Linked DNA regions of Prochlorococcus marinus str. MIT 9515. The protein of the gene in region 2 interacts with the protein of the main gene of each other region in a pairwise test. Links are inferred from orthologs where the notes say so. Each region holds a gene or a part of one and is shown on either strand. Other genes may lie near its edges.

The links.
Region 1: the proteins of sfsA (region 2) and P9515_RS03255 interact in binary tests that used the Escherichia coli proteins (3 or more experiments, as listed by UniProt). The link is inferred for Prochlorococcus marinus str. MIT 9515 from one-to-one orthologs.

What each region holds. Positions count from the first base shown.
Region 1 is NC_008817.1:588,471-591,744, forward strand. What follows is about bases 29-2,966. They hold P9515_RS03255 (glutamate-5-semialdehyde dehydrogenase), read left to right. Parts: upstream 29-811; coding sequence 812-2,122; downstream 2,123-2,966. Other genes in these bases: P9515_RS03250 (translocation/assembly module TamB domain-containing protein), read left to right, coding at 29-745; P9515_RS03260 (dihydroneopterin aldolase), read left to right, coding at 2,134-2,496; P9515_RS03265 (esterase/lipase family protein), read left to right, coding at 2,502-2,966. Also shown: more of P9515_RS03250, read left to right, coding at 1-28; more of P9515_RS03265, read left to right, coding at 2,967-3,095; P9515_RS03270 (M3 family metallopeptidase), read right to left, coding at 3,073-3,274. UniProt on the Escherichia coli protein: Catalyzes the NADPH-dependent reduction of L-glutamate 5-phosphate into L-glutamate 5-semialdehyde and phosphate. The product spontaneously undergoes cyclization to form 1-pyrroline-5-carboxylate.
Region 2 is NC_008817.1:269,951-273,139, forward strand. The notes cover bases 116-2,968. They hold sfsA (DNA/RNA nuclease SfsA), read left to right. Parts: upstream 116-1,093; coding sequence 1,094-1,843; downstream 1,844-2,968. Other genes in these bases: murJ (murein biosynthesis integral membrane protein MurJ), read right to left, coding at 116-1,021; P9515_RS01455 (ammonium transporter), read left to right, coding at 2,009-2,968. Also shown: more of murJ, read right to left, coding at 1-115; more of P9515_RS01455, read left to right, coding at 2,969-3,189. UniProt on the Escherichia coli protein: Binds to DNA non-specifically. Could be a regulatory factor involved in maltose metabolism.

The DNA.
Region 1 (3,274 bases), 320 kb from region 2 along the record:
AGCAAATCTATATACAACCCCTTTCAAATTGGATAAAAATAAAGAAAATTATATTTTATTTGCCTCAAGAAGTGGCATTGTTCCTTTTATCAACTTTTCACTAACTAGTAAAGTTCCAGATTTAATAATCCCAATTAGTGAAAATAATCAAGATCTAAATAGTTCAAGTGGTTTAGATTCGAATGTTGGTTCAAGTGGTTTTGGGGTAGTTGGAATAGGTAATACAAGACTTATAAAAATTGAGGCTTCATATGAAGGATTTCTCGATCAATTATCTTTTGAAGATGAAAATAAAAAAATACAACTAAGAAGTACACCTAGCTATAACAGATCTCAAATTATTGGTTTGATAGGAGGAAACTCTGCAAATTTAATAAATAGAGCATTTATTTCTCAAATAAATAGTTCAGATGGATTTAGTGATCGATTTCAACTATCTTTATATCCTGCTTTAATAGAGAATAATGAATCAATAAATAATGTTTTTTCAAATGAAAAATTTGAAGTCAATGATACCGAAGATTCATCTTCTAATGTAGGATTTTCTTCTCAAGCTTGGATTGCTGAAATAGGACTTGATATTACAGATAGAGTGAACTTTGCCGTTCAAGCAACACCCGACAGGGATGATTTACCGCCTCTTGGAATACTTACTTTGCAAGCTAATCCAAACTTAGAATTGTTAGGAACTATCGATTCTGATGGAAAGTGGAAAAGTCAACTACAGTTATTTTTTAGATATTAATTCCTAAAATAAAAGTTTTAAGAATGCTTATTTTGACTTATTATTAAATTTAAATAAAATCAAATTATGACTGATATATTTGAAGTTCCCAGCCCAGATAATAATCTTTTAGATAAAGCTGAGCAACTTCGCTTAGCTTCAATTAAAACTAGTCAAACAAATAATAATGAGAGAATTAGAGCTTTGAATTTAATGGCTGACTCTCTAGAAAAAAACTCAAAAGAAATAATTGACTCTAATTTTGAAGATTATAAAAAAGCAGAAATAAAAGGAATTTCAAAGGCCTTACTTTCTAGATTAAAGCTATCAAAAGAAAAACTAAATTTAGGAATAGAAGGGATAAGAAAAGTTGGTGACTTGTCAGATCCACTAGGTCAAATCCAAATAAAAAAGGAACTTTCCAAAGGACTCATTCTAGAGAGAAAAACAGTTCCTATTGGAGTGCTAGGAGTGATTTTCGAATCAAGACCTGATGCAGTAATGCAAATAAGTTCTTTGGCAATTAGAGCTGGGAATGGAGTAATGCTTAAAGGGGGGAGTGAAGCCAATTTTACTAATCAAGCAATTGTTAGTGCACTTAAGAAGGGTTTGCAGAAATCAAATATCGATGATAACGCTATCTGTCTTTTAACAAGTAGAAAAGATAGTATGGCGATGCTGAACTTAGAAAAATTTATAAATTTAATTATTCCAAGAGGAAGTAATGAACTCGTTAAATTTATACAGGAAAATACAGGAATCCCTGTTCTTGGCCATGCTGATGGGATTTGTCATTTATACATAGACGATGAAGTAAATCTTGATATTGCTTTAAAAGTGGCTTTAGATAGTAAGATTCAATATCCAGCTGCCTGTAATGCTATTGAGACTCTTTTAATACATAAAAGTATTGCCCCTGCCTTTCTGAAAAAAGCTATCCCAATTTTTAATTCTAATAATGTTAAGTTGATTGGAGATAAAAAAGCTGTTAAATTGGGCGTCGCTTTTGAAGCTAATTACGAGGACTGGCAAACTGAATATTTAGATCTTATTCTCTCTATAAAAATTGTTGATGATTTAGAAGAAGGAATTGCTCATATACAAAAATTCAGTTCAAAACATACAGATGGAATAATCACTGAAAATATAAGTAACGCTAATAAATTCATGAGTGAGATAGATAGTGCAGGGGTTTTTCATAATTGCTCAACAAGGTTCGCAGATGGTTTTAGATATGGCTTTGGAGCTGAAGTTGGGATATCTACTCAGACATTACCCCCAAGAGGTCCAGTAGGACTGGAGGGGTTGGTAACGTATAAGTATTTTTTAAGAGGTGAAGGCCATAGTGTTGATGATTTTTCATCTGGAAAATCAATATATACCCATAAAGATCTTTAAATATTATAAGAATGGGAACATATTTAAAAATTAAGAATATTAAACTTTGGTCAAGAGTTGGTGTCCTAGAAGAAGAAAGAGAATTAGGGCAACTTTTTAGTTTAGATGTACTTCTATGGGCTGATTTTGAAAAGTGTACTCAAAATGATGATATTAAAAGTACAGTTGATTATTCAAAATTAGTTGAAATAGTAAAATATCAATCCAAGAAAATATGTTGCTTTACTATTGAGAAATATTCAAATGAAATTTTAAAAATTATTGATGAAGAGTTTGAACTTAGCCGAATTAAAATAATACTAACGAAATGTAAGCCTCCAATAATTGGTTTTGATGGAGAGGTCTCAATTGTAAGAGTTTTAGAAAATAATTAAAAGTTTTGTCAAAAAGAGATCCCATAATATTAATTCATGGTCTTTGGAATACAGCAGATATCTTTTCTTCGATTACTTCGAAACTTGATGAGATTGGAATTGAATATTTTGCACCAACTTTGAAGCATGAATATGGAATGACATCTATTGTTGAATTAACTAGTTTATTAAATGATTTAATTTTAGAGAAATATGGTTATGAAAAAAAACTTGATATTTTGGGATTCTCAATGGGAGGAATAATTGGTAGGTATTGGATAAAAAAAATGAATGGTTATAAAAGAACTAGAAGATTTATAACGGTGGGTTCACCTCACAAAGGAACATTGGCATCACAATTAATTCCTAAATATCCATTTAAAGGAATATCTGAAATGAAAATAAATAGCTATTTATTAAGAGAATTGTCAAAATCTGATTATCTTCTTAAGGGGATTCATTGTATAAGTTTTTTTACTTATTGGGACCTTATGGTTTTCCCAGGATGGAGAGCAAATTTAAATTACGGTGACAAAATATCACTAAAAATTTATAAACATAGAAATTTAGTGAGGAATAAAGATGCGGTCGCACAAATTATTGACAGGCTTCTTGGGTAACAGATGATAGACCTAAGTGTCTTATCAAAGAATCTGTTTTTGGTTCTCTCCCTCTAAATAATTTAAATACTTCTAGTGGAGAGAAACTTCCTCCAAGACTTAAAACTGTGTCTTTAAACTTTTTGCCAATTTTCTTTATATTTTGATTATTTTCTAAATCTGCCTCTTCAAACATAGAA
Region 2 (3,189 bases):
ACTGCACTATCTGATTATTAAATGTGATGAAAAAACCCGTTAAAAAAAGAGTTGTTAAAAAACAGTATTCTATTCCTGAGATTAAACTTTTTTCTAGAGCTCTAATTTCTTGATTACTCTGGAATCTTGAAAACTTTGGGAGTAGTGGCAAAATTAAAACGTTTGATAAGATTCCAAGTGGCGCTTGTATAAGAAAGTTACCGTAGGCTAAACCTGATGCAGCTCCTTGAAAACTTGAAGCGAAAAACATATCGATAAAAACATTTATTTGTCCTAAACCTGATGAAATTGATGCAGGCGCGATCAATTTTAAGATTCTTTTCTCTTCACTGTTAACTGATTGGACTCCTAATTTAAATCTTAATAAGCCGATCTTATTTATTTCCCAGAGTTGTATAACGAATTGAATGCAAGTACCTGTCAAGGTTGCTGAAGCTAGTAATCCTGTATAAAAAAAATTATTGGAAGTTGTATTTTGAGAATTTATAATCCAACTGATTGTAATAAATAAAATTGTTGTAAGACTTGTAAAAGCTGGACTTATACTGGATAAGAAAAATTTATTTCTTGAATTGAGAGCTCCAAAACTTAAACCTATAAAAGCTGATAAAGGGATGCAAGGAGTTAGTAATTTTAGTTGGTAACTTGCAATTGATTTGGATTCGATACTTAAATTTGGACCTATAAAATTTATAAAAAAATCGGAATTAAAAAATATAATTATTCCTAATAAAAAAAATAAAAAAGTTAATTTAATACTTACTTTTGTTAGAACAATAGCCCCATCGCGCTTATTAAGAGGGGTTATTACGGCTACAACAGCATTATGTAATGGACCGTTAATACCTCCAATAAGAATAAGTAAAAACCCAGGAATTATGTAAGCATAATTGAACGCATCATATGTTGTTCCAACCCCAAAGGCCGCAGCTATAAATATTTGTCTAATACAACCCGCAGCTTTACTTAGGGATGTGGCAAAGGAAATTGATACTATATTGTTTTTTAAATATGAATTCATTAGATATTGATTAAAATTTTTTCTAAGAAGATATATAGTCAATTATATTTTATTTTATTTTATAGAATATCTATGGATGATCGGATCATTAATTTTGAACCATTAATTGAAGGTGTTTTAATTAAAAGATACAAAAGATTTCTTTCAGATATTAAGCTTGATAATGGTGAGATTGTTACAGCCCATTGCGCTAATACAGGTCCAATGAAAGGGCTTTTAAATGAAGGAGCCAAAGTGCGAATTAGCTATTCTTCCTCTCCTAAAAGAAAGCTATCTTGGACTTGGGAACAAGTAGAAGTAACAGGAATCAATAATGAAAAGGTTTGGGTTGGAATAAATACATTATTTGCAAACAAATTAATTAAAACAGTTATTGAAAAAAACTTACTAAAAGATAAGCTTGGTGATATTGCTACAATCCAATCAGAAGTGGTTTATGGGCAAGATAAAAAAAGTAGAATAGATTTTCTTTTGACTCCAAAAATTTCAAATCCAGATAATCGTAAAATTTTTATTGAGGTTAAAAATACTACCTGGAAAAAAAATAAAATAGCTCTTTTCCCTGATACAGAAACAAAAAGGGGACAAAAACATTTAATAGAATTAAAGGGTGTAATGCCTGAAAGTAAAAGTGTTTTAGTTCCTTGTATTACTAGAAAAGATGTAGATTTTTTTGGTCCAGGGGATGAAGCAGATCCTATTTATGGAGATCTTTTTAGGGATTCAATCGATGCAGGAATGCTTTTAATCCCATGTTGTTTTGAATTTCATAAAGACCACATAACTTGGAAAGGATTTAAACCCTTGAAATTAGATGGCTAATCTGGTGATTTTTGATTTTATTGTAAAAATTTTAATTAAATGAAAATTATTTAATGAGTAACTATCAAATTGGTATAAATGAATACTCGACATAGACAGTTTTCAGAGCAAAATTATGAATGAAAGGAAACAGCATTTGCTGTTTTTTGTAGACTAATTTTTTTTATGACCAATGCTTTGCAAACGCCTCATAGGCGCTCGAGTTCCAAGCTACAAGATGCGAGTCTTGTTAATGGACCCATGCTCCTTTTGAGAAGTATTCGTGGATTCAGTTCAAACCGTTCAATGTTATGGCTTGCAACTGTTCCTCTCTCTTTGTTTGGTTTAGGTATTTTTAATCTTTCAGCTCATGCAGCTGATTTGCCCGAGCTAAATGCAGCTTTTCTTGCTAACAATTTATGGCTTTTGATCGCTACCATTTTAGTGATCTTTATGAATGCTGGCTTCGCTATGGTTGAAGCAGGTATGTGTCGGTCTAAAAACGCCGTTAACATTCTTACTAAAAATCTTTTTGTATTTGCTTTGGCTGTAACCTCTTATTGGTTTATTGGTTATTCACTAATGTACGGGGGAAGTATTGCTGACGGATGGCTTTATTTTGGAGGCCTATTTTTTGATCCAACAGTTACTGCGGATATGGTTACTGATGCTGGATTAGTTCCAACAGTCGATTTCTTATTCCAGTCTGCTTTTGCAGGTACTGCAGCAACTATCGTTTCTGGTCTTGTTGCTGAAAGAGTTAAATTTGGTGAGTTTGTTGTTTTTGCGATTGTTTTAACAGCATTTATTTATCCAATTGCTGGTAGTTGGAAATGGAATGGAGGTTGGCTTGACTCTCTTGGTTTCGTTGACTTTGCTGGTTCTTCAATTGTTCATTCAGTTGGAGCATGGGCAGGTTTGGTAGGAGCTATGCTTCTCGGGCCAAGAATTGGTAAATTTAGAGATGGAAAGCCTCAAGCTATGCCAGGACACAATATGGCTATTGCCACATTGGGTGCTTTGGTTCTATGGATAGGTTGGTATGGATTTAATCCGGGTTCTCAACTTGCTATGGATCAATGGGTCCCATATGTTGCTGTAACAACAACTCTTGCAGCTGCAGCCGGTGCGATAGGAGCAACTATTGTGTCCACTTTAACTTCAGGAAAGCCTGATCTTACAATGATCATTAATGGTATTCTTGCGGGTCTGGTAAGTATTACTGCAGGTTGTGGTGATATGACTCTTGCAGGTGCTTGGTTCGCTGGGCTAGTCGGAGGCATTATCGTTGTATTCTCTGTTGCAGCTGTTGATGCAGCCGAAATTGATGATCCTGTTGGAGCATTCTCTGTTCATGGTGTATGTGG